Regions from separate parts of the Azospirillum thiophilum genome, predicted to be linked through region 2. Evidence: predicted binding sites of a transcription regulator. Region 2 holds the regulator's gene; each other region holds the start of a gene.

Region 1 (10,565 bases), on a different replicon from region 2:
CGGTCGGCTTCAGATTGAAGGTCTTCATCGCCACACTCGTTTCTTCGAATACGGATCGGCAGGCCGCCGAATCCGGGGCGCCGAAGCGGACGGCTTTCTACGGTCCAGGGAACGCCCTGTCAACCGAAAAATTTCCATTTATAATCAATTGGTTACAAGAGCGGTAATTAGATACCGCATCAGCAAACCCATTGATTTGAAAAGAGTTTTTAGGAGGCATCATCGACACGGTAATGGGATACCGCAACGGTGACGGGGTCGTGCGGGGGGATCGAGTAGGTGCCGGTCACATGGGCGACCGGCTCCGGATCGCCTTCCGAGAAGAGCAGGATCTCGCCATAGGCCAGCCGCTTGCCCAGCTTCAGGACGCGCGCCTCGGCGACGATGGCGACGGGGGGCGGGCGGCGCAGGAAATTGATGGTCATGCTGGTGGTGACCGCCAGTTCCACCCGGCCGATCAGGCTCAGCACCGCGCCATAGAGCGCCACGTCGGCCAGACCGAACATCGCCGGGCCGGTGACGGTGCCGCCGGGACGGACGAAATCGTCCTTGTAGGGCAGGCGCAGGCGGATCGTGCCGGCGCCGAGACTGTCGACGACGATCCCGAAATTCCCGACCAGCGGAACCCCCTCGCGGATCAGGTCGGCCAGCTCCTCCTTGGTCATGGCGGGAGCGGGAGCGTCGGCGGGCATGGAAGCGGGCGTGGTGACGGACATGGAGCCTCGACCGGTGAGCTTATGATTGCGCTCCCGGACTGTGCGCCATCCCGTCCATTCGGACAAGTATGGTGCTACTCCGCCGGCTTGGCCTCGGTCGGGGCGGCTGCTTCGGGGGCCGGAGCCGGGGAGGCGTCGGGAGCGGTATCGGTGGGAGCGGTCAGGCGAATCGGCCCGCCGCCGCTGGCCGGCACGGTGCCGGCGGCCGATTCGGGCGCGGCCGCGGGAGGCGGGTCGAGCGGGACCGCCCTGATGTCCGATTTGGGCGCGTCGGGTTTGGCGGCATCGGGTTTGGGCGCTTCCGCCGCGGCGGCGTCCGGCTTGGCAACCGCCGCTTTCGCCATGTCCGGCTTGCCGGTGTCGGCTTGCGCAGGGGCAGGCTCCAGCGGCGTCGAATAGTCCGGCACGATGCGGGCCTGGCTGCCGGTGATGACCAGCACCTTCTGGCCGATGGGCAGCGGCTGCGGCTCCTTCTGGGTCAGCGACAGCAGGTCGCCGTTGGACTTGCGGACGATGTATTCCCAGCCGGTGGTGTCGCCGGCGATGTGCTCCATCGCCGTGCCGAGCAGGCCGCCGATCGCGGTGCCGCCGACGGTGCCGAGCGCGGCGTTCATGCCTCCCGATCCCACCTGCGCGCCCAGGATGCCGCCAGCCGCCCCGCCGCTGACGGCGCCCACCGTGCCGTTGGCACTGATCGCCACCTGCCGGAAGCCGACGACGACCGCCGGCTCGACCTTGTTGGCCTGCTGGACCGCGCTGGAGGCGTAGGTGTTGGGGGAATAGTCGGAGGTGCAGCCCGCGAGACCGCCGGCCACGGCGACGAACAGGCAGAATGAAACCGATCGGAGCACGGGGGATCCATCCGTATTGAGACCCGCCCAGTCTCATACGGCAAAGCCCCCCTTGCCGTCACCGGGCAAAATCCGGACTGGCCCGGAAGGCTGCGTTGCAGTGCAGCGATGGGAACGCCGCCAACGGGGAGGCATCCGCGCGCTCCGATGGAAGGAGGCTTGCCGCTTTCGGCCTAGCCCGCCGGGCGAGAGCCACGCTCCCGCCATGGAGTGCTCCCACCAGGACACGGACGCGCGATTGCCGGGCGTCGAGTACACACCGGAAATGGCGGGATGACCCACGGCGACATCCCCGCGAAAGAACTCCCCGTCATGAAGCGTATCCTGCCCGGCTCGGTGGGAGCCGTTCTGGCCCTCGTCCTGCTGCTGGCCGGGCTGGCGGCCTGGCGGCGGGCCGAGCCGGTCGATCTGACCGGCTGGCGAAGCGAACGGCTGGCCGCCTTCCAGGCCTGGCAGACCCAGCCCGGCGCCGCCGATCCGGCCGGCCGGTCCCAGGCCGTCCTTGCCGCCACCGGCAATCCGATCCGCGAGGTCTGGGACCATCCCGACGCGCCGGTGATGGTGGTGGTTCCGCCAGGCAGCTATCTCCAGGGGTCGCCGGAGACGGAGGCCGGGCGCTTCCCGGAGGAATCGCCGCAGCGGACGGTTTCGCTCCGGCAGCCTTTCGCCATCGGCAAATACCCGGTGACCCGCGGTGAATATGCCCGCTTCGTCGAGGACAGCGGCTACGAGTCGAACACCGTCTGCCGCGGCTACTCCGGCGAGACCGAGCTGCTGGCGCGCTGGCATTTCTCCTGGCGCCGGCCGGGCTTCGAGCAGACGAACCGGGAGCCGGCCGTCTGCATCGGCTGGTACGATGCGCAGGCCTATGCCGGATGGCTCAGCCGCCGCACGGGCCAGCGCTACCGCCTGCCGAGCGAGGCGGAATGGGAGTATGCCGCCCGCGCCGGCACCAGGACCGCCCGCTGGTGGGGCGAGGATCCGGCCGCCGGCTGCGATGCGGCGAACGGCGCCGACCGGAGCGCCAGGGACCGCTTCACCGATTGGGAGGTGGCGGCCTGCCGCGACGGCGCCCTGTTCACCGCCCCGGTCGGATCCTACCGGCCCAACGGCTTCGGCCTGTACGACATGCTCGGCAACGTCTGGCAGTGGGTGGAGGATTGCGCCGCAGGCAGCTATGACGGCGCCCCGGCCGACGGAGCGGCCCGCCGGGACGGCGACTGCGGCCGGCGGATGATGCGCGGCGGGTCGTGGCACAGCAACCCACGCTATGTCCGCTCGGCCATCCGCCGGGCCGACGAGCCGGGGACCGGCTATGCCGCCTACGGCATCCGGGTCGTCCGCGAGCTGTCGACCACGGTCGGCGCCTCCCCCGCCCGGTCGGCCGGGCTCGACGGCGGACCGGCGGCCGACACGCCGCGCCACTGAGCGGGAACCGGGCGGCCCGGGGATCACGGACCGGCCTTCAGCACCGCCAGCGCCGTCAGCCCTTTCACCGCATGGTCGAGGAAGGCGCGCACCCGGCCGGGCATCAGCCGGGCCGAGGGCACCACCACATGAACCGGCAGCGGTGCCGGCTCGGCGTGCGGCATCAGCCGCACCAGGGTCCCGGCGGCGATGTCGTCGGCCGCCTGATAGGACAGCGGACGCGCGATGCCGTGCCCGTCGCGCGCGGCCAGCAGGGCCGAGTCGATGTGGCTGACGGCAAGGCGCGGCGCGACCCTGACCAGCCGCTCCCGCCCATCGATCAGAAAGCGCCATTCCGGCGATCCGGAGCGGGCCGTCGAGACGATGACGTCATGCCCGGCCAGATCCTCCGGCATTTCGGGAGTGCCGCGCCGCGCCAGATAGGCGGGGCTGGCGACGAGATGACGCCCGACCTGCCCGACCCGCCGGGCGACCAGACCGGAATCGGGAAGCGGGCCGATGCGGATCGCCACGTCCAGCTCCTCCTCGATCAGGTCGAGGTTGCCGTCGGACAGCACCAGCTCGATCCGGATGTCGGGCAGGGCACGCATGAAGTCGAGGACCAGCGGCGTCACATGCTTGCGCCCGAACATCACCGGCGCGGTGATGCGCAGTCGCCCGCGCAGCGGCCGGTCGGTGCCGGTGGCGGCCAGCGCCTCGTCATAGTCGGCCAGCAGCCGGCGCGCCTGCTCCGCCAGCCGCCGCCCGGCATCGGTGGGGGCGAGATTGCGGGTGGTCCGCTCGATCAGCCGCAGGCCCAGCCGCTCCTCCAGCCCCGACAGGGCGCGGGTGACGACGGGTGCGGAGCGGCGCAGCCGCTTGGCGGCGGCGGCAAGGCTGCCGGCCTCCAGGATCGCGACGAAGATCGCCAGTTCGTCCAGCCGGTCCACGATTCTTCCAGTTTCCGAAAGAGTCCCTTTTGATCAAAGCGCATTCCTGCCGAGCCGCGCAAGTGGTTGGCTTGCCCGCATCGACCGCGCAAGACAACGGAGAACCAACCGGTGACCACCCCCGCCATCACGCTCTACGGAACGCCGCTGTCCGGCCATGTCCACCGTGTCGAAGCCTTCCTGAACATCCTCGGCCTGCCATTCCGCTATGTCGACGTGAATGCCGAGCTGCAGAAATCCGACGGTTTCCTCGCCCTCAATCCGCTTGGACAGATCCCGGTTCTTGTCGATGGCGACCTGGCCCTGGCGGATTCGACCGCGATCCTGGTCTATCTCGCCAGCCGTTACGACGGCAGCGGCCTGTGGAGCCCGAAGGCACCGGAAAAGGCCGCCCAGGTCCAGCGCTGGCTGTCGATCGCATCGGCCGAACTGCGCTTCGGACCGGCGCGGGCACGCTTCCTGACCCTGTGGGGCGGAACCACCTCCTACGCCGACGCGCAGGTACTCGCCGAACGGATCCTGCGCTTCATGGACGGGCATCTGGCAAACCGCGACTGGCTGGCGGCGGAGCGGCCGACCATCGCCGACCTCGCCTGCTACGCCTATGTCGCCCGTGCGCCGGAAGGCGGTGTGCCGCTCGATCCGTACCCTGCGGTGCGGCGCTGGCTGGAGCGGGTGGAGGCGATCCCGCGGTGCACGCCGATGCCGCATAGCACCCTTCCCATATCGTCCTGAGCCGAGCCGGTGCCCGGACAGCCTGACGCAAGCGACGTTTTGCTCCTGACGCAAGCGTCACGGCACCATCGCCAAGCGCCCCAAACTGTGCTTCGATGACGGTTCCATGACACTTGATCGATGGGTGTGTCGATGCGCAAATCCGCCTGTTCCGGGCGCTGGTCGCTGCTGTCCGGTGCGGTTGTCCTCTCCCTGCTGACCGGAACCGCGATGGCGGCGGATCCGGCTCCCCAAGGCCCGGTGCCGCAGAACGACCTGCTGAACGCCGAGCTGTGGATGCAGCGCTCGGTCGAATACAAGGCGAATGCGCTGGCGGTCTATGCGCTGGGCCGGATCCAGTTGGACAAGGCGCTGGCCGACAAGAACTGGACCGCGGCGACCGAGCAGACCGGCGCCTACCAGGACCTGCCGGCGGCGGTGGTGCTGGACCTGGACGAGACGGCGATGGACAACTCGGCCTACCAGGCCGGCCTCGTGACCACCGGCACCGACTTCTCGCCCAAGAGCTGGGATGGCTGGGTGAAGGCGGAGAAGGCGACGGCGGTGCCGGGCGCCGTGGAGTTCACACACTATGCCGAATCGAAGGGCGTCAAGGTCTTCTACGTGACCAACCGCAGCGCCGACCAGGAGGAGCCGACCCGCCGCAACGCGCAGGCGCTGGGCTTCCCGATGGGCGGCAACGTCGATACCTTCCTGATGTCCAAGGAAAAGCCGGACTGGGGATCGGCGAAGAGCACGCGGCGCGCGGCCATCGCCAAGGATTACCGGATCGTCCTGCTGTTCGGCGACAATTTCGGCGACTTCACCGACGCCTACAACGGCAGCGAGGCGGACCGGCTGAAGGCCTACGAGGCGGCGAAGGAGCATTTCGGGCGCGACTGGCTGATGCTGGCCAATCCCGGCTACGGCTCGTTCGAGAGCGCGCCCTACGGCCACAATTTCAAACTATCGGCGGACGAGAAGCGGGCCAGGAAGATCGGCGCGCTGGAACCCTGGGCGCCGGCCCAGTAAGGCGCCCGGTAAGGTGAACGACTGCGGTGCGCCGGGCTCAGAAGAGCAGGCGCACCGCCTGCACGATGACGACCCACGGCGCACCGATCATCACCGCCCAGACGGCCACCCGCGGAAGTCCGCGCATCTTGCGGATCGTCGGCTCGACGGAGGGGGCGGCTTCGAAAGAGGCGGCGTTGTAGATCGACATGGCCTGTGGCTCCGGGAGCAGGATGGCGTTGACGTCATCATGAGGTTACGATCCTTAACGACTGTTAAAGAGCCCGGGACTTGAGGCAGGCACTTGCGATGTACCGCCGTGGATAGGGCATACCTCCAATGTACAGGTTGCCGCATTCACACCGGTCCGGCGCCCCTCCTCTACCACTTTTGCGCAAGGCCGAAGTGACTTCGGAAGACTGTGTTTTTACTTCGATGCCGACGAAGCCTCCGCGTGCCATGACAAGGCTGTAATATTGCCACGAAATCAATCACATACGATTGCACGTTTGACAAAAAATAAAGCCAGGACAGTGCTTTAACAGTTTTTCCACGCCACCCCCCGAGATGTCGGCGCAAGTTTCCTCAACCCCAACGGGTTGACTCGACGAGGCCTTTGACCGATTCTGTCCTCGCCGGGATGGCGGACGTCAAGCTGTCGGCCGGCATTGGAAACATCCCCTTCGGCGAGGTCACCGCCGGCACCTGCACGGTCGCTCCGCTCCGACCGCTCGCGTACATAGTGTGGACCTGCATAAGCACCCAGCCATTTTCATGCGGAAAAAGGCCGGCGGTTTCCCCGCCGGCCTTTCTTTATCGGGCGGCTCCTTCCCGGAACCGCCATCACACCGTCAGGTACTTTCGCACCTCCTGCTCGTCCAGGCCGCTGCGCGGGCCGGACAGCATGACCTCGCCGCGTTCCATCACCACCCAATCGTCGGCGAGGTCGCGGGCGAAGTCGAAATACTGCTCGACCAGCAGGATCGCCATGGTGCCCTTGTCGCGCAGATAGCTGATCGCCCGGCCGATGTCCTTGATGATCGACGGCTGGATTCCCTCGGTCGGCTCGTCCAGCACCAGGAGGCGCGGGCGCGTCACCAGGGCGCGGCCGATGGCGAGTTGCTGCTGCTGCCCGCCCGACAGGTCGCCGCCGCGGCGCTCCAGCATCGTTTTCAGCACCGGGAACAGCTCGAACACCTCGTCGGGGATCGAGCGTTGCGAGCGCGGCAGCGGGGCGTAGCCGGTCAGCAGGTTTTCCCGCACCGTCAGCAGCGGGAAGATCTCGCGCCCCTGCGGCACATAGGCGATGCCGCGGCGCGCCCGGTCGGCCGGCGCCATCTTCGTGACGTCGGCGCCGTCCCAGCCGATGGCGCCGCCGGACACCGGCTTCAACCCGACGATGGCGCGCAACAGGCTGGATTTGCCGACGCCGTTGCGGCCAACCAGACAGGTGACCTTGCCGACCTCCGCCTTCATGGACACGCCGCGCAGGGCCTGTGCGGCGCCGTAATGCAGATCGATGGAACGAACGTCCAGCATGTTACGGCTCCTCCTCAGCGGCCGAGATAGGTGTCGATGACTTGGGCGTTGGCGCTGACCGCATCCAGCGAGCCTTCGGCCAGCACCGAGCCCTCGGCCAGCACCGTCACCTTGACGCCGAGCGCGCGGACGAAGCTCATGTCATGCTCGACCACGATCACCGAATGGCGGCCGGCGATGCTGCACAACAGTTCGGCGGTCTGTTCGGTCTCGGCGTCGGTCATGCCGGCCACCGGCTCGTCGACCAGCAGCAGCTTCGGATCCTGGGCCAGCAGCATGCCGATCTCCAGCCACTGCTTCTGCCCGTGCGACAGGCTGCCGGCCTGGCGGGCACGCAGGGCCGACAGGCGGGTGATGTCCAGGATCTCCTCGATCCGGGCGCGGTCGTCGCGGCTGATTGCATAGGTCAGCGTCTTCAGCGGCCGGCGCGGCGCCTTCAGCGCCAGCTCCAGATTGTCCCACACCGTATGCGGCTCGAACACGGTGGGGCGCTGGAACTTGCGGCCGATGCCGAGATTGGCGATGGCCGCCTCGCGCAGCTTCGTCAGGTCGGTGCCGCCCTCGAACAGGATGGTGCCGGTGTCGGGCCGGGTCTTGCCGGTGATGACGTCCATCATCGTCGTCTTGCCGGCGCCGTTCGGACCGATGATCGCCCGCATCTCGCCCGGCATCATCACCAGCGACAGGCTGTTCAGCGCCCGGAAGCCATCGAAGCTGACCGACACGCCGTCGAGATAGAGAAGGGTCGATTCCGCGCTCATGGGTCAGGCTCCCTTCTGGTCGGCGGCATGGCCATTTGAAAGAGTGGGGCCATTGGGAAGGGTGGGAGGAAGAGCGGCGGTCTTGCGGCCGGGCATCCTCGCGGCCAACTGGCCCCACAGGCCCAGCAGGCCCTTGGGCAGGAACAGGGTCACCGCCACGAACAGGCCGCCCAACGCGAACAGCCACAGCTCCGGCAGGGCGCCGGTGAAATAGCTCTTGCCCATGTTGACCAGCACCGCGCCCAGGATGGCGCCGGCCAGCGTGCCGCGCCCGCCGACGGCGACCCAGATCACCGCCTCGATCGAGCTGGCCGGGGCGAATTCCGAGGGGTTGATGATGCCGACCTGCGGGACGTAGAGGGCGCCGGCGACGCCGGCCATGCAGGCCGACAGGGTCCAGGCGAACAGCTTGTAGCTTTCGGTGTCGTAGCCCATGAAGCGCACGCGGCTCTCGGCGTCGCGCAGCGCCACCAGCACCTTGCCCAGCTTGGAGGCGATGACGCCCGACGCGATCATGTAGGACAGCGCCAGCGCCGCGACGGTCGCCACGAACAGCGCCACGCGGGTGGTGCTGGCCTGGATGTCGTAGCCGAGGATGTCCTTGAAGTCGGTCAGGCCGTTGTTGCCGCCGAAGCCCATGTCGTTGCGGAAGAAGGCCAGCAACAGGGCGAAGGTCAGCGCCTGGGTGATGATCGACAGGTAGACGCCGGTGACGCGGCTGCGGAAGGCGAACCAGCCGAAGGCGAAGGCCAGCAGCCCCGGCACCAGCAGCACCATCAGCGCCGCAAACCAGAACTGGTCGAAGCCCAGCCAGTACCAGGGCAGCTCGGTCCAGTTCAGGAAGACCATGAAATCGGGCAGTTCCGGGTTGCCGTAGACGCCGCGCGGCCCGATCTGCCGCATGAGGTACATGCCCATGGCGTAGCCGCCGAGCGCGAAGAAGGCGGCATGGCCGAGCGACAGGATGCCGCAATAGCCCCAGACCAGATCGAGCGCCAGCGCCAGCAGCGCGAAGCACAGGTATTTGCCGAGCAGCGAGACGGTGAAGATCGACAGGTGGAAGGGCGAGTCCGCCGGAACCCACAGCGTCATCACCGGGACCGCGACCGCCAGGAGTGCCAGGATCGTCAGCACGATCCCGGCCTTGCGGTCCAGCCCCAACAGGAAAAAGCGCAGCAGCATCGGTCAGGCCTCCACCGAGCGGCCCTTCAGCGCGAACAGGCCGCGCGGACGCCGTTGGATGAACAGGATGATGAAGATCAGCACCAGGATCTTGCCCAGCACCGCCCCGGCATAGGGCTCCAGGAACTTGTTCATGGTCCCCAGCGTCAGGGCGCCGACCAGCGTGCCCCACAGGTTGCCCACCCCGCCGAACACCACGACCATGAAGCTGTCGAGGATGTAGCCCTGGCCGAGGTTCGGGCTGACATTGTCGATCTGGCTCAGCGCCACCCCGGCCAGCCCGGCGATGCCGGACCCCAGCCCGAAGGTCAGCGCGTCGACCCTGGCGGTGCGGATGCCCATGGCGTTGGCCATCGGCCGGTTCTGCGTCACCGCCCGGATCGACAGGCCGAACCAGGTGCGCTTGAGCGCCACCAGCAGGGCCGCGAAGACGGCGAAGGCGAAGATGACGATCCACAGCCGGCCATAGGTGATGGTCAGTCCGCCCAGTTCGAAGGCGCCGGACATCCAGCTCGGCGCACCGACCTCGCGGTTGGTCGGGCCGAAGATGCTGCGCACCGCCTGCTGCAGAGCCAGCGACAGGCCCCAGGTCGCCAGCAGCGTCTCCAGCGGGCGGCCATAGAGCCAGCGGATCACGCTGCGCTCGATGACGATGCCGACGCCGCCGGACACGATGAAGGCGGCGGGCAGCGCCACCAGGATCGACAGGTCGAACAGGCCGGGGGCATGGGCGCGGAAGGCCTCCTGCACCAGGAAGGTGGTGTAGGCGCCGATCATCACCATCTCGCCATGGGCCATGTTGATGACGCCCATCACGCCGAAGGTGACGGCCAGCCCGATGGCGGCCAGCAGCAACACCGAGCCGAGCGACAGCCCGTACCAGAGATTCTGCAGCGCGGCCCAGAAGGCCAGCTTCTGTTCAAGGGTTGAGATGGCGGAGGCCGCCGACTTCTTGGTGATTTCCGAGGCGCCGGAGCCGGCGACCATGTTCAGCAGCACCAGCGCGTCGCGGTCGCCGCGGGCGGCCAGCGTGTCGGCGGCGGCCTGGATTTCGGCGTCGGTCATCTTCGCCGCGGCATCGCCGGTCAGCAGGATGGCGGCGCGCGCCTGCTCCATGGCGGCGCGGACACCCTTGTCCTGCTCCTTGGCGATGGCGGCGGCCAGCGTCTCCAGCGCCGCGGGGTCGCGGCTCTTGAACACCGCATCGGCGGCGGAGCGGCGGACGCCCACGTCGGGGCTCATCAGGGTGAGCGCGCCCAGCGACGCATTGATCGCGCGGCGCAGCGAATTGTTGATGCGGATTTTCGTGACGTCCGCCGACGCGGCCTGACCGAGCGAGGCACCGCTCAGCGGGTCGGTCAGGACAAAGGCGTCGCCGGCCTTGCGGGCGATCACCACGGAATTGTCGGACTTGCGGACGTGGAGATCGCCGGC
Region 2 (10,565 bases):
AGGCCTTCGCCCGCCGGCTGCGCGCCCGCCATGCCGCCGAGCGCCGGTTCCGGCTGGCCGGGGCCGCCGCGGTGGCGCTGGCGGCGCTGGTGCTGGTGCTGCTGCTGGGATCGATCGTCGCCCGCGGCGGCAGCGCCTTCTGGGAGACGCGGATCCGGCTGGAGGTGACGCTGGACCCGGCGGAGGTCGCCGACCGCAACTACACCGTCCTGCTGCGCCGGGCGCTCCATGCCCAGTTCCCGCAGGTGACCGACCGCGCCGGCCGCCGCGTGCTGAACGAGCTGCTGTCGTCCGGCGCGCCCTACGAGCTGGAGGCGATGGTCGCCGGGGACGCGTCGATCATCGGCACGACGCGGACCGTCTGGGTGCGTGCCGACGACGAGATCGACCAGCTGGTGAAGGGCCGCTATCGCCGCGACCTTCCGGAGAGCGAACGTGGTCTGAGCGACGCCAAGATCGCGGCAGCCGACACCCTGATGGCCGGCGGCGCGCTGGCGCAGGGCTTCAACACCACCCTGTTCACCGCCGGCGACAGCCGCGAGCCCGAACAGGCCGGCATCGGCGGCGCCATCGTCGGCTCGCTGCTGACCTTGCTGGTGACCATGGCGCTGTCGGTGCCGGTCGGCGTCTCCGCCGCGGTCTATCTGGAGGAGTTCGCGCCGAAGAACCGCTGGACCGACCTGATCGAGGTCAACATCAACAACCTCGCCGCGGTGCCGTCGATCATCTTCGGCCTGCTCGGGCTGGCGGTGTTCCTCGGCTTCTTCGGCATGCCGCGCTCGGCCCCGCTGGTCGGCGGCCTGGTGATGGCGCTGATGACGCTGCCGGTGATCATCATCGCGTCGCGCGTCGCGCTGAAGTCGGTGCCGCCCTCGGTCCGCGAGGCGGCGCTGGGCATCGGCGCCTCGCCGCTGCAGACGGTGCTGCACCATGTGCTGCCGCTGGCGATGCCCGGCATCCTGACCGGCACCATCATCGGCATGGCCCGCGCGCTGGGCGAAACGGCGCCCCTGCTGATGATCGGCATGGTCGCCTTCATCGTCGACGTGCCGCATGGCCTGACCGACAGCGCCACGGTGCTGCCGGTGCAGATCTACATGTGGGCCGACAGCCCCGAACGTGCCTTTACCGAGCGCACCTCGGCGGCGATCCTGATCCTGCTCGGCGTCCTGATCCTGCTGAACGGGGCGGCCGTCGTCCTGCGCAAGCTTTTCGAAAGGCGGTGGTGAGCGTCATGAGCATCCAGACCCAACTGAAGCTGCGGCCCCGCACCGACCGGCGCAGCGGCGGCGCCATCGCCAGCAAGATGACGGCAACCGGGGTGAAGGTGTTCTACGGCGCCAAGCAGGCGTTGAAGGGCATCGACCTCGACATCCAGGAGAACCGGGTGCTGTCGCTGATCGGCCCGTCCGGCTGCGGCAAGTCGACCTTCCTGCGCTGCCTGAACCGGATGAACGACACCGTCGAGGGCTGCCGGGTCGAGGGGCGGATCGCGCTGGACGGCGAGGACGTCTATGGCAAGGCCGTCGACGCGGTGCAGCTGCGCGCCCGCGTCGGCATGGTGTTCCAGAAGCCCAACCCCTTCCCGAAATCGATCTACGACAACATCGCCTATGGTCCGCGCATCCACGGCCTTGCGTCCGGCCGCGACGAGCTGGACGAGGTGGTGCAGACCTCGCTGAAGCGCGCCGGCCTGTGGGGCGAGGTGAAGGACCGCCTGCGCGAACCGGGCACCAGCCTGTCGGGCGGCCAGCAGCAGCGGCTGTGCATCGCCCGCGCCGTCGCCGTCAGCCCCGAGGTGATCCTGATGGACGAGCCCTGTTCGGCGCTCGACCCCATCGCGACCGCCCATATCGAGGAGCTGATCGACGAGCTGCGGGCCAACTACACCATCGTCATCGTCACCCACAACATGCAGCAGGCCGCCCGCGTGTCGCAGCGCACCGCCTTCTTCCATCTCGGCGAGATGGTGGAGTGCGACGACACCGAGGAGATCTTCACCAACCCGCGCGACGAGCGCACCCAGGGCTACATCACCGGCCGCTATGGCTGACCCTTGCCGACGCCTCCGCCCCCTCCCTCCCTGTTGAAAAGGCTGTGCCATGCCGGTTAACGTCGAGACGCGCGCTGTGAACGGAGCCTCCATGAACGCGGCCCTCAAGCCGCTCGTCCTGATCGTCGAGGACGAGGCCGATATCCTGACGCTGCTGAAGTACAACCTGGAAAAGGAAGGCTTCCGCGTCGCCACCGCCAGCGACGGCGAGGAGGCCCTGCTGGCCGCCGGCGAACAGACGCCGCACATCGTGCTGCTGGACTGGATGCTGCCGCTGATGAGCGGGCTGGAGGTCTGCCGCCAGCTGCGCCGCAACGCCAAGACCCGCGACATCCCGATCATCATGCTGACCGCCCGCGGCGAGGAGGGCGACCGGGTGCGCGGCCTGAATTCCGGCGCCGACGACTACATCACCAAGCCCTTCTCGCCGACCGAGCTGGTGGCCCGCATGCGTGCGGTGCTGCGCCGCGCCTCCCCCGGCATGACCGACGAGGTGCTGACCTTCGCCGACGTGACCATGGATCTGGCTGCCCACCGGGTTCGCCGGAACAGCCGCGACGTACACCTGGGCCCGACCGAATTCCGCCTGCTGCGCCATTTCATGCAGCATCCCGGCCGGGTGTTCTCACGCGAGCAGCTGCTCGATCTGGTGTGGGGCCACGACGTGTATGTCGAGCCGCGTACGGTCGACGTACACATCCGCCGCCTGCGCAAGGCGATGAACGAAGAGGACGAGCTGGACCTGATCCGCACCGTACGTTCGGCGGGGTATGCGCTGGATACGAAGTCGATGTGAGGGGTTCTGCATCGATTTCCCCCTTCCCATCCCTCCCCCGCTGTCGCGGGAGAGGGGGCAGGATCCTTGTCGGGATGAGGGTATGCAAAGGAGTGGCGGAGTTCCCTCTCCCGCGATCGGACGGACCTTCGGTCCGCCGAGAGCGGGGGAGGGTTAGGGAGGGGGCAACGCTGATGATCCTGCTCTTCACCGACTTCGGCCTCTCCGGCCCCTACACCGGCCAGATGAAAGCGGTGCTGGCGCAGAACGCGCCCGGCGTCCCCGTGATCGACCTGTTCGCCGACGCCCCCGCCTTCGACCCGCAGCTGTCCGCCTACCTGCTTGCCGCCTACGCTCCGGCCTTCCCTGCCGGAAGCGTCTTCCTCTGCGTCGTCGATCCCGGTGTCGGAACCGACCGGCGGCCGGTGATGGTGGAGGCCGACGGGCGCTGGTTCGTCGGGCCGGACAACGGGCTGTTCGCCTTGGTCGCCCGCCGCGCAGCGTCGCTGAACACCTGGACCATCGACTGGATCCCGGATCGGCTGTCCGCCAGCTTCCACGGCCGCGACCTGTTCGCCCCCGTCGCTGCCGCGCTGGCGACCGGCCGTCCGGTGGAACGCAGCCCGCTGCCGGGTGCCGCCATCGACCGGCCCGGCTGGCCGGACGAGCTCGCGCGCATCGTCTATGTCGACGTGTACGGCAATGCCATGACCGGGATGCGGGCCGGCGCCCTGGCCGCCGATGCGGTGCTGACCGTCCCCGGAACCCGCATCGCCCGCGCCCGCACTTTCGGGGCGGTCGGGGCGGGAGAGGCGCTGTGGTACGAAAACTCGAACGGGCTGGCCGAGATCGCGGTCAATTGCGGGCGTGCCGACCGGGTGCTCGGACTCGAGGTCGGCGATGACGTGACGGTCGACTCGTGAAACCGGCGTCCTGAAAACGAAACCGCCCGGAAGCGGTGGCTTCCGGGCGGCGGCTTGTCCGATAATCCTGGTCCGAAGGCAACGCCGGACCCCGAGCGACGGTCCTCGGGGTTAGTCGTTGTTGCGCTGGCCCAGGAACTGCAGCAGGAACTGGAACAGGTTGATGAAGTCCAGGTACAGCGTCAGGGCGCCCATCAGGGCGAGCTTGCCGGTGCTCTCGTGATCGTAGCCCTCGGCGTAGCTTTCCTTGATCGACTGGGTGTCGTAGGCGGTCAGGCCGGTGAAGATCAGCACGCCGATGGCCGAGATCGCGAAATGCAGGGCCGGCGACTGGAAGAAGATGTTCGCCAGGCCGGCGATGACCAGGCCGATGATGCCCATCATCAGGAACGAGCCCATCTTCGACAGGTCGGCCTTCGTGGTGTAACCGTAGAGGCTCATCGCCAGGAAGGTCGCGGCGGTGACGAAGAAGGTCAGCGCGATCGACGCCCCGGTGAAGACCAGGAAGATGGCCGACATCGACAGGCCCATCGCGCCGCAATAGGCCCAGAAGATCATCTGTGCCGATGCGAAGGACAGGCGCTGGATGCCGAAGGACAGCACCATGACGAACGCCAGCGGGGCCAGCATCACCACCCACTTCAGCGGCGTGCCGAAGATCGCCGCCATCATGGCCGGGCTGGACGACACCAGCGCGGCGACCAGGCCCGTCAGGATCAGGCCGGCGCCCATGTAGTTGTACACGCGCAGCATGTGCTGGCGCAGGCCTTCGTCGAAGTATCCCCGATCTGTCGCGCGGCCTGCGGTCGCGAAGCGGTTATAGGTCGGGTCTGCCATGTTGGTTTCCTCGGTGGAATAGGGTGATCCCGTCGCCATGACATATTGGCGAGTCCGCAATGCGGTTCAATAGGAATCGTTCGCGCTTTTCCAAGATGAAAAAGCTTTCACGATTCCTTTTTCCTGCGGCTTTCTGCCACGGCGATCACTCGTTCCGAAGCAACGGCGCCGACGGCTGGCCCAACGCCCGCCAAGTACCATAGAACCCGAAAGCGAGCGTGATCGCGGTGCTGAGCAGCGCGGTGGTGACGACCGCCGACGGCAGGAAGCTCCATTCCCAATGCATCAGGAAGCGCAGCACCGCCCAGGCGGTCAGCGTTCCGATGCCACCGGCGATGATCGCGGTTAGCAGGCCGAGCAGGCCGTATTCCAGCAGGAAGGCGCGCAGCACGTCGCCGCGCGTCGCCCCCAGCACCTTCAGCACCACCGCGTCGTAGACCCGGCGGCGGTGTCCGGCAGCGACCGCGCCGGCCAGCACCAGCGTGCCGGCGGCCAGCGTGATGCCGGCGACGATGCGAACCGCGGTGCCGATATGGCCCAGCATGTCCGCCACCGTGTCCAGCGCGTCCTTCACCCGCACCATCGTGATGTTGGGGAAGCGCTGCAGCACGCCGCGCTGCACCTGCGCCTCGGCCTCCGGCGTGGCGCGGACGGTGGCGATCCAGGTCTGCGGCGCCCCTTCCAGCGTGCCGGGGGCGAAGACCATGGTGAAGTTGATCGCCATGCTGGTGAAATCGGCGGCGCGGACGTTGGCGACCTTCGCCTCGATGCTGCGGCCCAGGATGTTGACGAGCAAGGTGGCGCCGGGGCCGATGCCGAAGGCGTCGGCGACGCTCTGGTGGATGGAGATCAGCGGCGGCCCGGCATAGTCGGCCGGCCACCAGCTGCCGGCGGTGACGGTCGAATGCTCGGGCAGGGTCGCGGAATAGGTGATGCCGCGGTCGCCGGCCAGGATCCAGGCCTGTTCCGGGTTGACCAGCGCCTTTTCGGCCTCCTGCCCGTTCACGCTCTCGATCCGGCCGCGCAGGCTCGGCACCGCCTCGAAGTTGCTGGCGCCGGGGATGCCGGTGACGAGATCGCGCAGGGGATCGAACTGGTCGCGCTGGATGTCGACGAAGAAGAAGCTGGGGGCGTCCTGCGGGATGGTCTCCGACACCCGGCGGGAGAAGTTGCCCTGGATCAGCGCGATGGCGACCAGCACCGTCAGACCGAGGCCGAGCGACAGCACCACCGCCCCGGTCGGATTGCCCGGCCGGTGCAGGTTGGCGAGCGCCAGCCGCAGCTCCGGACGCCGCACCCGGCCCAATCCTCCCTGGCCGACGCGGGCGGCGCCCCAGGTGACCAGCGTCGCGGCGGCGCGGAAGGCGATGAAGGTGGCGATGGAGCCGCCGACGAACCACAGGGCGAACAGCTTGTTGTGCGCGGTCAGCACCGCCAGGCCGGCGAGCGCCAGGGCGGACAGGACCATCGCCACGGTGTAGGGCGTGCGCGGCCGACCGGCCGCCGGGGCGATGACGTCGCGGAACAGGGCGCCGGCCGGCACCTCCCGCGCCCGGCCGAGCGGCCAGAGCGAGAAGGTCAGCGCGGTCAGCACGCCATAGAGCGCCGCGAGCGCCAGGGCGCCGGGATAGACGCCGATCTGCGCCGACACCGGCAGCACGCCGTCGAGCAGCCGGCCCAGCGCCAGCGGCGCCACCGCCCCCAGCGCCAGCCCGATGACGATACCGAGCAACGCCAAAGCCAGGATCTGCGCCAGATAGAGTTGGAAGACCAGGGCGCCCGGCGCGCCGATGCACTTCATCATGGCGATGGTGCGGGCACGCGAGTCCAGATGGCTGCGCACCGCGTTGCCCACCCCGACCCCGCCGACCAGCAGCGCGGTCAGCCCGACCAGCGTCAGGAACAGCGTCATGCGGTCGATGAAGCGCTCGATCTGCGGCGAGGCGTTGGTGAAATCGCGCATCCGCCACGGCGCGTCGGGGAAGCGGGCGCGCAGGTTGTCCTGCCACGTCTTCAGGTCGGTTGCGGCCGGCAGCGCCACCCTGGCGCTCCACCAGGTGAGACTGCCGGGTTGCAGCAACCCGGTGCCCTCCAGCGACGGCAGCGCCACCAGCAGCCGCGGCCCCAGCGAAAAGGCGTTGGACGAGGCGCGGTCCGGCTCGCGGTCCAGCACGGCGGCGACCCGGTAGGCGCCCTCGCCGACATGGATGGTATCGCCCGGCTTCACGCCCAGCCGGTCGGACAGGCTCGCCTCGATCACCGCGCCCCAGTGGCCGTCCTTCTTCGCCAGCGCATCCTTGAGGTCGCCGCCGCCCTGCAGCGTGACGGTTCCGTAGAGCGGATAGACGTCGTCGACCGCCTTCAGCTCGACCAGGGAGGCGCGGACCTCGTCGGTCCCGCGCGCCATCGCCCGCATCTCGGCGGAGGTCGACACCCGGCCGGCGGCGGTGAGCGCCGCCATCTGCTCGTCCGTCGGCGGGCTGTAGAGTTGCCGCAACGCGACGTCGCCGCCCAGGATGGAGCGCCCGTCGTTGGCCAGCCCGTCGAGCAGCCCGCTCGACACCGACTGCACCGCGGCGATGGCGGCGACGCCGAGCGCCAGACAGGCGAGGAAGACCTGGAAGCCCTTGAGGCCGGTGCGCAGCTCGCGCCGGGCGAGGCGGAGGGCGAGGCGGAGATCGGTCATGCGAGCCTCGCGGCGGTGTGGCGTGTTGCGGCGGATGCCCCCTCCCTAACCCTCCCCCTCTTCGAGGGAGAGGGGACTGCCGCCGCTTTGCAAGCTTTCCCCTCCCTCGCCGAAGGCGGGGGTGGGAGGGACCCGCGGCGATGCCGTGGGAGGGAGGGGGCATCCGGCGCTTGCATCATCATCCCCCTCATTCCCCCGCCGCCTGGAGGCGCGCACGCCTTGCCGCCTGCCCGTCGTCGGCGATGCGGCCGTCGGCCAGCCGCACCGTGCGGTCGCAGCGGGCGGCGAGGTTCGGGTCGTGGGTGATGAGGACCAGCGTGGTGCCGCGCCGCTCGGCCAGATCGAACAGCAGCTTGACGATGGTGGCGCCGGTATCGATATCGAGGTTGCCGGTCGGCTCGTCGGCCAGCAGCAGAGAGGGTTCGGTGACGAAGGCGCGGGCAAGCGCGGTGCGCTGCTGCTCGCCGCCGGAAAGCTGGCCGGGATAATGGTGGACACGGTGGCCCAGCCCGACCGACTCCAACCCGATGCGGGCGCGGTCGAAGGCGTCGGCCACCCCGGCGAACTCCAGGGGGATGGCGACATTCTCCAGCGCCGTCATCGTCGGCACCAGATGGAAGGCCTGGAAGACGATGCCGACATGCTGGCGGCGGAAACGGGCCAAACCGTCCTCGTTCAGGTGCCCGAGGTCCTGGCCGGCGACGCGGACGATGCCGCCGCTGGGCCGCTCCAGCCCGGCCATCACCATCATCATGGTCGACTTGCCGGACCCGCTGGGACCGACGACGCCGACCCGTTCTCCGGCCTCCACCTGAAGATTAACGCCCCGCAGGATGTTGACGGGTCCGGCACCGCTGTCCAATCTCAGGTGGACGTCGTCGAGATCCACGATGTTCTGGCCGGTGGATCGGGCGATGGATTTGGGCGACGTTGCAGAGGATTGGACTTTGGACATGCGAATCTCGCATAAGCGGAATGGACCATCGCCATATGGCTCGACCCGGCGCGCTTTCAACACGGTGTCCCTCGGGGCATCCTTCAAGGCAGCCCTCTCGGGCGGCCTGTCCGCCGCGGTGCTGGCCTTCACCATTGCCGCAGGGGCGTCGATGACCGTTCCGACGAGCGCCGCCGCCGCTCCGGTCAAGCTGCTGGCGCTGGGGGACAGCCTGACGGCCGGCTACGGCCTGGCCGAACCGCAGGGCTTCACCCGCCAGCTGGAAAAGGCGCTGTCCGGCAAGGGCTACAGCGTCACCGTCATCAACGCCGGCGTGTCGGGCGACACCACCGCGGGCGGCCGGGCGCGGCTGGACTGGGCGCTGGCCGACAAGCCCGACGCCGCCATCGTCGAACTCGGCGCCAACGACATGCTGCGCGGGCTCGACCCCGATCAGGCGAGGGCCAACCTCGACGCCATCCTGAAGACCCTGACGGAGCGGAAGATCCCGACGCTGCTGGCCGGCATGTTTGCCTCGCCCAGCCTGGGCAAGCCCTACACCGACAGGTTCAACGCCATCTATCCCGACTTGGCGAAGAGCTACGACCTGCCGCTCTATCCCTTCTTCCTCGACGGGGTGGCGCTCGACCGGACGCTGATCCAGCAGGACGGGCTGCACCCGAACGCCCAGGGCGTTGCGGTGATCGTGGAGCGCATCCTGCCCTCCGTCACCGCCCTGCTCGACGGCCTGCCCCAAATCCAGAAGAACACGGCAAAGACCGGAGGCTGAGACCGATCATGACCGTTACCCTCGACAGCGACATCCGCTTTCACGCCGCCTGCGCCGCCGGGGCGGAGTGGGGACCGACGGTCAAGGCCTGCCTCGACCGGCTGGGGCCGGTCGCCGGCTGCAACCTCGGCTTCCTCTACCTGACTGACGGGCTGGCGGAGCATGCGACCAGCATCGTCACCCTGTTGCGCGGCGTCACCGGCATCCGCAACTGGGTCGGCACCGCCGGCATCGGCGTGATGGCCAACGGAACCGCTCTGTTCGACGAGCCGGGGCTGGCGATCATGGCCGCCCGCCTGCCGGAGGACGGTTTCCGCCTGTTCCCCACCGTCACCGACGGGCTGGAGCCGCTGCGCCGCAGCGCGGGCGGCTGGCTGGACAAGCATGGCGCGGCGCTGGCGCTGGTTCATGTCGATCCACACCATCCCGACATGGCCGGGCTGGTGAACCGCCTGTCCGAGGAGGCGGGCGTCTTCCTGGTCGGCGGGCTGACCGCGTCGCGCGGGGAGTTCCCGCAGATCGCCGCCGGTGTCGAGGATGCCGATCCGGTCACCGACGGCGGCGTATCGGGGGTGCTGTTCGCGCCTAATCTTCCGGTCGCCACCGCCCACACCCAGGGCTGCCGCCCGATCGGGCCGACCCACACCGTCACCGCCAGCGACGACAACGTCATCCTGGAGATCGACGGCCGGCCGGCGCTCGACATCTTCAAGGAGGACATCGGGCCGGATCTCGCCGCCGACCTGCGGCAGGTCTCCGGGCTGATCTGCGCCGGGCTGCCGATCGCCGGATCCGACACCCAGGATTATCTGGTCCGCGACCTGATCGCCATCGATCCCCGCGCCGGCTGGATTTCCATCGCCGAGCGGGTGACGACCGGCCAGCCGGTGATGTTCACCCGGCGCGATCCCGACACCGCCGCCGCCGACATGCGCCGGATGCTGGACAGCCTCAAGAAACGGGTGAAGGCGACGCCGAAGGGGGCGGTGTATGTCAGTTGCATCGCCCGCGGCCCCGGCCTGTTCGGCGCCGCCAACGCCGAGCTGTCGATGATCCGCGAGACCTTCGGCGACATGCCGCTGGCGGGATTCTTTGCTTCGGGTGAGGTCTCCCACAACCGGCTCTATGGCTACACCGGCGTACTGACGCTCTTCCTCTAAAGATCATTTCGAATAAGGAACGTTCCGGATGCAGTATCGTCCGCTTGGCCGCACCGGCCTGTCGGTCAGCGCCATCGGCCTCGGCACCATGACCTGGGGCCGCCAGAACACCGAGGCGGAAGGCCATGCCCAGATGGACGCGGCGCTCGACCGCGGCATCACTTTCTGGGACGCGGCGGAGATGTACGCCATCCCGCCCACCGCCGACACCTACGGCAAGACGGAGCAGGTGATCGGCAGCTGGTTCCAGGCGCGCGGCAAGCGCGACCGGGTGATCCTCGCCAGCAAGATCATCGGCGCGCCGGCCGGCGGCTTCGGCTGGGTGCGCGACGGCAAGTCGCGGCTGGACCGCGCCAACATCTTCGCCGCGGTCGAGGCCAGCCTGTCGCGGCTGAAGACCGACTACA
Region 3 (10,565 bases), 1.4 Mb from region 2:
TGGCGATTGAGCCTGGACGATGTCCGCCGGCGCTTTCCGGCACTCGGCGAGGGCAGTGCCGGCACGGACTGGGCGGTGGAAAACGCGGTGCAATCGAACCGCGCCCCGCTCAAGATCCGTGGCGACCACGACCTGAACCCGGGGTTCGGGCCGCCCGGCGCTCTGCGTGAGGCCGCGGTGCTGGTGCCGCTGGTCGACCGGGCGGAGGAACTGACCGTCATCTTCACCCAGCGCACCGCGACGCTGAGCGCCCATGCTGGCCAGATCAGCTTTCCCGGCGGCCGGATGGAGCCCGAGGACGGCAGCCCGGAGGAAACCGCCCTGCGCGAGACCGCCGAGGAGATCGGGCTGGAACGCGCCCGGATCGAGATCGTCGGCCGGCTGGACACCTATGTCACGCGCACCGGATTCCGGGTGACGCCGGTGGTCGGGGTGGTGACGCCGCCCTTCATCCTGACCCCCGATCCGATCGAGGTGGCCGAAGTGTTCGAGGTGCCGCTGTCCTTCATCCTCGATCCGGCCAACCCGGAACGCCACAGCCGCGAATTCCTGGGCAAGCCGCGCTGGTTCTACGCCTTCCCCTATCCCCAGCGCTACATCTGGGGGGCGACCGCCGGCATGCTGGTGAACCTGCGCGATGTTCTCGGCGCGGCGGGGGAGGGTGGGCAGTCGCAGGAATCGGCCTGACGAGGATGGATCGCGTCTCCGGAATCGGCTAGCGTCGCGGCGCCATGACCGTCGCCGCCCGCCTGTCCCCTCAGCCCTGGATGACCGCTCCCGAAAGCCGGGCGGTGTTCGCCGCCCTTGCAGCCGGCGGCGCCGACGCGCGCTTCGTCGGCGGCTGCGTGCGCGATGCGTGGCTCGGCCGGCCGGTGAAGGACATCGACATCGCCACCCACGCTCCGCCGGAGCGGGTGATGGAACTGCTGACCGCCGCCGGCATCCGCGTCATCCCGACCGGCATCGCCCATGGCACCGTCACCGCGCTGTGCGGCTCCAAGCCCTATGAGATCACCACGCTGCGCCGCGACGTCGAGACCTTCGGCCGGCATGCCCGGGTCGAGTTCACCGACGATTGGGTCGAGGACGCCGCCCGCCGCGACCTGACCATGAACGCGCTGAGCTGCACGCCCGACGGCGAGATGTTCGACCCGTTCGGCGGCCTTGCCGACCTTGCCGCCGGCCGCGTGCGCTTCGTCGGCGAAGCGTGGCGGCGGATCGACGAGGATGTGCTGCGCCTGCTGCGTTTCTTCCGCTTCCATGCCCATTACGGCCGCGGCGAGCCCGACAGGGAAGCGCTGGAGGCCTGCCGCGACCTGGCGCCGCGCCTGCCGACCCTGTCGGGCGAGCGGGTGCGCGGCGAACTGTTCCGCCTGCTGACCGCTCCCTGCGCCGCGGCGGTCTGGCGGCTGATGATGGGGCAGGGGATCATGGTCCATCTGCTGCCGGAGGCGATGGACACCGACCGCCTGGAGCGGCTGATCGTCGTCGAACGCGACCTGGGGCTGGTTCCCGATCCCACGCGCCGGCTCGCCGCCGTGCTGGACAGCGACCGGCCGGGAGCGCTCCGGGCTGCCGATGCCTTGCGCCTGTCCAACCACGAGCGCGACCGTCTGCTGGCGCTGGTCGAACCGCCGGTCGTCCTGGCGCCGGCCGATGACCGCAGGGCGCTGCGCCAGGGACTTTACCGTGTCGGCGATGCCGAGCTGTTCGCCGACCTGCTGCTGATCGCCGTCGCCATCCATGACGGTCCGCTCGACCTGACGATGCTGCGCGCGGCGCTGGCCGTAGCTGCAGATCTGCCGCGCTTGCGCCTGCCCATTGCCGGGCGCGACCTGCTGGCGCTCGGCGTGCCACGCGGCCCGGCCGTCGGCATGACGCTGAAGCGCATCGAGGGCTGGTGGATCGCCGAGGATTTCCAGCCCGACCACGCCTCCTGTCTGGAGATGGCGCGCGGAATGATGGGCAGCGATTCTGCAAGTGCGACCTTGCTGACCGGCCGGGAGTAGGCACGCCGAAGAGTCAACCTTCGCTTACAAATCATGTTGCGACCGGGTAGAAGTGTCAGTGGATTGCGCAAAATAGGAATGTCAGAGAGGTAGCTTCGGCTTGGCCGTGTAGTTTGGCTGTCGGGCTTCTTCGGCATATCTGGCATGGATGCGTTGGGGTTCGGCTCGGCGGCGCGGTCAAGCCCCGGAGCCGCTTTGCGGTGCGCCGCAGGCGCAGGGCTTGACGGCAACGCCGATCGCCGAGCCATCATCCTGCTGCCAGACATGCCGGCCGCACCGGGGCTTTGCGGATAGGAGGCAAGTGCCTGCGGTCAATCAGCCGCGCAGGCGCCATCGGGAAGCCCGCTGTCCCGCTTGCGCCGGCCTGTTTTGCGGTAGCCGTTCTTCTCGCTGTTGGTCTTCACCCGCGGTGGCGGCCGGCTCTCCTGCATCTCTTTCACCTGGGCCAGCACCGCACTCAGCCGCTTGTTCTCCACGACGTCGCCCTGGGTGACCCGCTGGTCCTTGTCGAAGGCCCGATAAGGCAGCGCCACCCCTTTCCATCGCACCTCCAGACGGCCGTCGGCGAAGGCGTAGGTGTCGACATACTGGCCAACCAGTCCCCGCGTCAGCTCCGTCTCCTCCAGCATGATAAGCTTGCGTTCGTAGGACAGCGTCAACTGCTGCCCGACATGGCGCTGTTCGCGCCAGCACAGCACCTGGCGCAACCGATCCGGCGCGATGTTCAACGGCCGGTGCAGATCGTCCGGCCGGGCAGGGGGCAGGGCAAAGCGGGCGTTGAAGCGCTCGATGAAGCCGGGCAGGAAAGCATTGCCCGCTTCGATGCCGGTGATGCCGGCCAGCCGCAATTCCTTCACTAGCCGGTCCTGCAACGTCCGGTTCACCCGTTCGACCCGCCCTTTGGCCTGACTGGAGTTGGCGCACAGGATCTCGATGTTCAATTCCGCCAAGGCCCGGCCGAACTGCGTCATGCCCTGGCCGCCCTTCGCCTCGCGCTGCGAAACCCGGAACACCGAGTATTTGTCCGAGTAGAAGGACAGCGGCCGGCCATGGGCATTCAGATAGCCCTCCAACGCCTCGAAGTAGGAAAAGGCGCTCTCCGAGACGGCGAAGCGAAGCTGCATCAGCCGGCCCGTCGCATCGTCGATGAACACCAGAAGCGTGCAGGGATCGCCGCGATCCTCGAACCAGCGGTGCTCGCTGCCGTCGATCTGGATCAACTCGCCGAACCGCTCGCGGCGCAGCCGGGGAGGGTGGAACTGCCGGCGCTGCCGGCGCGACAGCCAAAGGCCAGCGTCCGCCATCCACTGGCGCAACGTCTCGCGCGACACCGTCAGCCCATGCGTGTCCCGCAGCATCTCCGCCGCAAGGGTCGGGCCGAAATCGCCGTACCGGCTGCGAACCAGCTCCAACGCCTGCTCCCGCACCTCATCGCCAAGCCGCCGGTTCGACGGACGGCCGCGCCCCCGGTGAACCAAAGCGCCGCCGCCACCAGCCTTGTAGCGCGCCAGAAGTCGCCACACCTGACGCTCGCTCAAAGCCAGAACCGACGCCGCCGATCCGATCCCACGGCGACCGCTCAGCACCTCGCCGAGAACCTCGACCCGTTGCAAGTCCTGTTCGCTCATCGTGATCCAGCCCATCGCCAGCCTCCCAGCCGTCGAAAACCTGACGGAAGACTGACGCTTCTATGTTGCGAGGGACTGACATTTTAGCTTTGCGCTTACACAGAAATAGCACATAAGGAAGATTATGGAAAATTAAATAGGCAATCTATCGGACCGGAACAATCCTGTTGATCGATCCCTGCTGGTCTATGACGGCATCTCCGTCATCCGATCTGACTATGGTGAGCTGTCGGCCACCCGACCGGGCGTTGCGGGTGGCCGGCTGCCTTACTCCGCCGCCTGCGGCCGCAACGGTTGCGCCACGTCGCCCCTGAGATTCATCGCCTTGGCGAGCGTGTCGATCCGGCGCTGGACCGCTTCGCCCGAAGGAACGCTGCCGTCGTCGGGCAGGGTCAGCACGACGCGGCCATCGCCGACCTTCAGGCTGGTGCGCTCCAGCAGCGCCGTGGCGCCGCCCGACAAGGTGTGGGCGAGGCGGAGAGCCAGGCCCAGCACCAGCGCCTTCATGCCCTGCCCTTCCGTCACCAGCGTCCGGACCGGAGCGGTCAGCGGCACGTCGATGGTGCCGGCATAGCGGGCATGGGCGGCGAGCGCCAGGAAGGCGCGCTCGTCATGGTCGAGCGCCGGGAACGGATAGCGCAGCACCCGCAGGAAGGCATGTTCGGCCCGGTAGTCGGGATGGTCGGCCCAGCCGACATCGCTCAGCAGACAGGCGGCATGACGCAGGCGGATGGCGTTGTCGTCCTCCCCGGCGAACAGGCCGGCGGTCCAGGACATCAGCAATGCCGGATCGCCCATCCGAACGAAGCGGCGGGCCCAGTCGGACGCCGATGCCATCAGCGGATCCTCGCGGCGGCCCTCCGGCGACAGCAACGAATAGAGATGTCCTTCGCGCAGGCCATAGGCCGAGAAGACCAGTTTCGACGGCTGGGCCATGCGCAGCAGCCGCTCCAGCACCAGCCCGGCAAGCGGCAGCGTGTCGAGGCGGCGGCGCGAACCCGCCATCTTTTCGAGGGATGAGCGGCTTTGCCGGCCGATCAGCCCGGTGAACTCGCGGGCCTCGCCCGACGGGATGGTGTAATGGTGGATGATGTGCAGCGGATGGCCGGACTGCTCCATATGCAGCTTGGCGATGGCGCGCCAGCTGCCGCCGACCGGGTAGAAGGGCCGCCCCTTCATTGCCGGCAACCAGGGCAGCGATTCCAGATGCTGGTCGATCAGCTTGGCCGGTCCGCCCTTGGCCGAACCGACCTCCATCAGCCGCAGCGGGCCCAGCGGCAGGGTGAGCTGCTTGCCGATGATGCCGCGGTCCAGCGTCACCAGCTCCAGGCTGCCGCCGCCGAGGTCGCCGACCAGCCCGTCGGCACCTGGCGTGCCCGACAGCACGCCCATGGCGGACAGCCGCGCCTCCTCCTCGCCGCTGATGACGCGGACGGTCAGGCCGGCGCGCCGGCGGATCGCGTCGACGAAGGCCGCGCCGTCCCGGGCGTCGCGCACCGCCGCGGTGGCGATCACGTCCAGCCGGCCGACCCGCATCCCCTGGGCCAGCGTCGCGAAGCGTTCCAGCGCCGCCAGCCCCTGGGCGACGCCGTCCGGGTTCAGCAGGCCGGCCTTCTCCACGCCGCGGCCCAGCCCGCACAGCACCTTCTCGTTGAACAGGGCCAGCGGCGAGCGGGTCAGCCCGTCATAGACGACCAGACGGATCGAGTTGGATCCGATGTCGATGACGCCGACGCGCTCGGCTGTTCCCGGGGTGGAAAAAATCCCAGGGGCGGAAGGATCGCCGCCCGCCTGCCCGCCTTCGCCGAGGCCGGCGGTCGCGCGATTGTCCATGCTCATGCTCCGACTCCCGTCCCGGCCTTCAAGGCACCGTGTGCAGCATCAGCCGCGGCGGCGTGCGCTTGCTGGCGAGCGCGCTGCCCCGGCCCGACAGGCTGGGGTTGGTCATGAAGTAATTATGGGCGCTGAACGCGTCCGGGCCAGCCTTGATCCGATGGTACACGCCATCGGGGCCGAGCTTCCAGGTGCTCGCGTCGTCCTTCATGTTGGCGACCATGATCTGGTCCAGCACCTGTTCATGCACGGTCGGGTTCTCGATGGGCACCAGCGTCTCGATGCGGCGGTCAAGGTTGCGGGTCATCCAGTCGGCCGAGGAGATGAAGATCTTCGCCTGGTTGCCGGGCAGGCCATGGCCGTTGCCGAAGCAGATGACGCGGCCATGCTCCAGGAAACGGCCGACGATGCTGCGCACCCGGATATTCTCCGACAGCCCCTTCACCCCCGGCCGCAGGCAGCAGATGCCGCGGATGACCATGTCGATCTGTACGCCGGCCTGCGACGCCTTGTACAGCTTGTCGATGATGACCGGATCGACCAGCGAGTTCAGCTTCACCCAGATCGCGGCAGGGCGGCCGGCGGCGGCGTGGGCGATCTCCGCCTCGATCAGGTCGGACAGGCGCTGGCGCAGGGTGATCGGCGCGATGGCGATCTTCTCCAGCACCTTGGGCGTGGCGTAGCCGGTCATGAAGTTGAACATGACGGCGGCGTCGTGGCACAGCGCCGGGTCGCAGGTGAAGAAGGACAGGTCGGTGTAGATCTTGGCGGTGATCGGGTGGTAGTTGCCGGTCCCGAAATGGACGTAGCTGCGCAGGGCCTTCTTCTCGCGCCGCACCACAAGCGACACCTTGGCGTGGGTCTTCAGGTCGACGAAGCCGTAGACCACCTGGGCACCGGCACGCTCCAGGTCGCGCGCCCAGCGGATGTTGGCCTCCTCGTCGAAGCGGGCCTTCAGCTCCACCAGCGCCGTCACCGATTTGCCGGCCTCGGCCGCCTCGATCAGCGCGGCGACGATCGGGCTGTCCTTGCTGGTGCGGTAGAGCGTCTGCTTGATGGCGACGACCTGCGGGTCGCGCGCAGCCTGCCGGATGAACTGCACCACCACGTCGAAGGATTCATAGGGGTGGTGGACGACGATGTCCTTGTGGCGGATCGCGGCGAAGCAGTCGCCGCCGAAATCGCGGATCCGCTCGGGGAAACGGGCGTTGAAGGGGCGGAAGACCAGATCCGGCCGCTCGTCGACGATCAGCTGCTTGGTGTCGGTCAGGCCAATCAGCCCGTCGAGGATGAAGACGTCGTCCGACACCACGTTCAGCTCGTGGCGCAGGAACTCGCGCAGGTCGGGGGCCATGCCGCTGTCGGTAGCGAGCCGGATGACGCTGCCGCGGCGGCGGCGCTTCAGCGCGCTTTCGAAGGTGCGGACCAGATCCTCCGCCTCCTCCTCGATCTCCATCTCGCTGTCGCGCAGGACGCGGAAGACGCCGTGGGCCTTGACCTGGAAGGGCGGGAACAGGCGGTCGATGAACAGCATCACCACCTTTTCGAGCTGGATGAAGCGGATGTCCGAGCCCGGCAGGCGCAGGAACCGCTCCAGCTGCGAGGGCAGCGGCACCAGCGCGTCGATGTGCCGGCCCTTGACCGGGTCGTGCAGTTGCAGCGCCAGCGAGAATCCCAGATTCGGCAGGAACGGGAAGGGGTGGGCCGGGTCCACCGCGATGGGGGTCAGGATCGGGAAGATGTCGTCGAGGAACCGGGCCTCCAGCCAGTCCTTCTCCCCCTCGCTGAGGTCGGCGGGATCGGCGACGGTGATGCCGGCCTCGCGCAGTTCACCCTTCAGCGTGCGCCACATGGTCTGCTGGCTGTCCATCAGCGCGGCGATCCGCTGCTTGACCGCAGCCAGCTGCTGGGCGGGCGTGAGGTTTTCCGGGCTGGGCGCCTTCACGCCCGCGGCCACCTGCCCTTTCAGGCCGGCGACGCGGACCATGTAGAATTCGTCCAGGTTGCTGGCGGAGATCGACAGGAAGCGCAGCCGCTCCAGCAACGGATGGTTCGGGTTGGCGGCCTCGTCCAGGACGCGCTGGTTGAAGGCCAGCCACGACAGCTCCCGATTGATGAAGCGTTCCGGAGCGTCCGGCTCGATGCCGACCGACTCGAGTTCCTGGAGATGGGTCACGTCAACCTCTGAAATCTTGGGGCCCCGAAGGTCTAGAGCCGGCGGCTTCGTGCCGCCTGCTGCCCTTATATGGTGGGCAGACAGAGTATCCCATATGCGTTACGGTTTCAGGACTCCCAATCGGCGATATGCCGAGCCGTTTTCCGTCCCCCGCCCCTTCCGGACCGATCCTGCCGCCATGAAGACGTTGTTTCTGTTGCGTCATGCCAAATCGGCCTGGGACGATCCGTCGCTGGCCGACCACGACCGTCCCCTCAACGCCCGCGGCGAGCGGGCGGCGACGCTGGTCGGCGCCTATCTGGCGCGGCACCATGCCCGCATCGACCTCGTCCTGTGTTCGACTGCCGTCCGGGCGGTGGAGACGCGCAAGCGGACGATGGCGGCGATGGGCGCGCCCTACCCGCCGGTCGAGCATGAGCGCGGCCTGTATCTCTGCGGCGCCCGCACCCTGCTGGAGCGGCTGCGCGACACGCCGGACACGGCGACCGGGCTGATGCTGGTGGCGCACAACCCGGACCTGCACGAGCTGGCCAACGCGCTGACCGGCAGCGGCGACCATGGGCTGCGCCATGCGCTGACCGACAAGTTCCCGACCGCCGCCTGCGCCGTCCTGGTGTTCGAGACGCTGCACTGGGCCGACCTGGAACTGGGGGCCGGCCGGCTGGCGGATTTTGTGCAGCCGCGTAAACTCTCTTAACCTGCGGCGGAGGTTGGGGTATCCACGGGTCCACCGGTTCGTTCCATGCCGGTTCATTCCAGGCCGCCCCGGCCGGATTCGGGAGGACGCAGAGCCTTGTCACCCGCCATTCCGCCCGCCGCCCCGCCCGCCGGCCCCGACACCCAACCATCGAGTGCGGGATTTCGCGAGGTGGAACTGAAGCTCCACGCCGCTCCGGCCGATCTGGCGCGGGTGACGGCGCTGCCGGCGATGCTGGCGCTGGCCGACGGCCCCCCGGTGACGCAGCGGCTGCGCACCGCCTATTTCGACACGCCCGACCTGCGGCTGGCCGCCAACGGCGTGGCGTTGCGGGTGCGGCAGGAGGGCGACCGCTTCGTCCAGACGCTGAAGACCGTCAACAGCGCCAGCCCTGGCGATTCGGCGGCGGTCGCGGTGCGGCGGGAGTGGGATTGGCCGGTGGCGGGCGAGGCGGTGGAGCGTGGCCTGCTGGCCGATCCCGCCGTCGCCGGGCTTGTGCCGGCGGCGGCACTCGACGCGCTCGACTGCCTGTTCGTGACGGATTTCCGCCGCACCACCCTGCTGCTCCGCCCCGATCCGCTGACCGCGGTCGAACTGGCGGTCGACGATGGCGGCATCTATGCCGGCGGCCGGTCCCTGCCCCTGAGCGAGGTGGAACTGGAGTTGAAGGCCGGCAAGGTCGCCAGCCTGTTCGACCTTGCCCTCACCCTGCAGAACGCGGTGCCCATGCGCATCGGCACCGAAAGCAAGGCGGAGGCCGGGTTGCGGCTGGTGACCGGCAGGGCGCCGGGACCGGTGGAGGCCGAGGCGCTCGGCCTGTCGCCGCTGACCACGGTGGCGGAGGCCTATCGCCACATCCTGCGCCAAGCGCTCCGGCAATTCCTCGCCAACGAGGCCTGCGCGCTCGGCGGTGCCGACGTCGAGGGGCTGCACCGCATGCGCATCGCGTTGCGCCGGCTGCGCATTGCCCACCGCATCTTCGCGCCGCTGGTCGCCTCGCCCGAGGCGGACCGGCTGGTGGAGGAGAGCCGGGCGCTGGCCAAGCGGCTGGGGCCGGCCCGCGGCTGGGACGTGCTGATGTCCGGCGCCCTCGATCCATTGCTGGCCGATCCGAAGGGATTGCCCGGAATCAGCCGCGAGGCGCTGGAGAGGCTGGCCGCCCTGGCCCGTACGGCCGGAGCCGGCCCGGCGCGGGAGGCGATGGCGGCGATCCTTGCGCCCGGCTGCACCACCATGGTGCTGGCGCTGGCCGCCTGGCTGGAGCATGGCCGCTGGGTGTCGGAGGCCGAGGGCGACCGGCGGGCGGCGCTGGCGGCCCCGGTCTCGACGCTCGCCGGCGGCTGGCTGTCGGCGCGGCTGGCCAAGCTCGGCAAGGCCGCCCGGCTGCCGGAGGATGCCAAGGCGCGCGACAAGCTGCGGCGGCGGCTGCGCACGCTGCGCTATACCGCCGACTTCTTCCGGGGGCTCTATCCGGAGGCCGCCGCCCTGCCCTTCTTCGCGGTGCTGGAGCCGTTGCAGGCGGCGCTGGACGCCGAACAGGACGCGATCACCGGTGCCCGGATGCTGGGCGGGCTGAAGGGCGCCGACCCGCAGGCGGTCGCCGCCGTCGCCGCCTGGATCGACCGCCAGTCCGAAAAGCGGCGCAAGGCGCTGCCCGACCTGTGGAAGCGCTTCCGCGCCGTGCCGCCCTTCTGGTCATGACCGACCCGCGCGGCGCGCCGCTGGCAATGCGGACCCACGCGCATATATCGTCAACCCGGCCGGTGCCTTTGGGCCGGCGTCACTGGGTCGGCGCCCCGCGGTCCGATTTTCGTCTCGCGGCGCTGCAGCTTGCCGCTTTCCATCCGGCTGGTCTTCGGGTAAAAAGAACGCACCATGAACAAATACATCAGCGTCCGCGGCGCGCGGGAACACAACCTGAAGAACGTCGATGTCGATCTGCCGCGCGACGAGTTGATCGTCATCACCGGCCTGTCGGGATCGGGCAAATCCTCGCTCGCCTTCGACACCATCTATGCCGAGGGGCAGCGGCGCTACGTGGAGAGCCTGTCGGCCTACGCGCGCCAGTTCCTGGAACTGATGCAGAAGCCCGACGTCGATTCGATCGAGGGGCTGTCGCCGGCCATCTCGATCGAACAGAAGACGACGTCGAAGAATCCGCGCTCCACCGTCGGCACGGTGACGGAGATCTACGACTACATGCGCCTGCTGTGGGCGCGCGT

Evidence for each region. Region 2 encodes PhoB, which activates phosphate uptake and scavenging genes when phosphate is short. Its sites were predicted from a motif close to TNTCATAAAACTGTCA; they were not measured.
Region 1: a site for PhoB is predicted at 4,756-4,771, ahead of AL072_RS21485 (5'-nucleotidase, lipoprotein e(P4) family). Genes of this name have one in related genera too.
Region 3: a site for PhoB is predicted at 7,746-7,761, ahead of AL072_RS12015 (RNA degradosome polyphosphate kinase). Genes of this name have one in related genera too.

What each region holds. Positions count from the first base shown of each region.
Region 1 is NZ_CP012403.1:505,712-516,276, forward strand. It holds gene rplM (50S ribosomal protein L13) at 1-28, opposite strand, end outside; gene AL072_RS21460 (PaaI family thioesterase) at 210-716, opposite strand; gene AL072_RS21465 (outer membrane lipoprotein) at 791-1,567, opposite strand; gene AL072_RS21470 (formylglycine-generating enzyme family protein) at 1,880-2,995, shown strand; gene AL072_RS21475 (LysR family transcriptional regulator) at 3,019-3,924, opposite strand; gene AL072_RS21480 (glutathione S-transferase family protein) at 4,036-4,659, shown strand; gene AL072_RS21485 (5'-nucleotidase, lipoprotein e(P4) family) at 4,792-5,670, shown strand; gene AL072_RS35230 (hypothetical protein) at 5,708-5,860, opposite strand; gene urtE (urea ABC transporter ATP-binding subunit UrtE) at 6,493-7,188, opposite strand; gene urtD (urea ABC transporter ATP-binding protein UrtD) at 7,203-7,949, opposite strand; gene urtC (urea ABC transporter permease subunit UrtC) at 7,953-9,131, opposite strand; gene urtB (urea ABC transporter permease subunit UrtB) at 9,135-10,565, opposite strand, start outside.
Region 2 is NZ_CP012401.1:968,180-978,744, reverse strand. It holds gene pstA (phosphate ABC transporter permease PstA) at 1-1,229, shown strand, start outside; gene pstB (phosphate ABC transporter ATP-binding protein PstB) at 1,307-2,053, shown strand; gene phoB (phosphate regulon transcriptional regulator PhoB) at 2,145-2,849, shown strand; gene AL072_RS04410 (SAM hydrolase/SAM-dependent halogenase family protein) at 3,023-3,751, shown strand; gene AL072_RS04405 (Bax inhibitor-1/YccA family protein) at 3,863-4,588, opposite strand; gene AL072_RS04400 (ABC transporter permease) at 4,734-7,274, opposite strand; gene AL072_RS04395 (ABC transporter ATP-binding protein) at 7,462-8,229, opposite strand; gene AL072_RS04390 (arylesterase) at 8,381-8,998, shown strand; gene AL072_RS04385 (FIST signal transduction protein) at 9,007-10,158, shown strand; gene AL072_RS04380 (NADP(H)-dependent aldo-keto reductase) at 10,187-10,565, shown strand, end outside.
Region 3 is NZ_CP012401.1:2,601,377-2,611,941, reverse strand. It holds gene AL072_RS12040 (DUF1285 domain-containing protein) at 1-10, shown strand, start outside; gene AL072_RS12035 (NUDIX hydrolase) at 7-687, shown strand; gene AL072_RS12030 (CCA tRNA nucleotidyltransferase) at 732-2,009, shown strand; gene AL072_RS12025 (ISNCY family transposase) at 2,321-3,652, opposite strand; gene AL072_RS12020 (Ppx/GppA family phosphatase) at 3,905-5,476, opposite strand; gene AL072_RS12015 (RNA degradosome polyphosphate kinase) at 5,499-7,646, opposite strand; gene AL072_RS12010 (SixA phosphatase family protein) at 7,825-8,343, shown strand; gene AL072_RS12005 (CYTH and CHAD domain-containing protein) at 8,515-10,044, shown strand; gene uvrA (excinuclease ABC subunit UvrA) at 10,219-10,565, shown strand, end outside.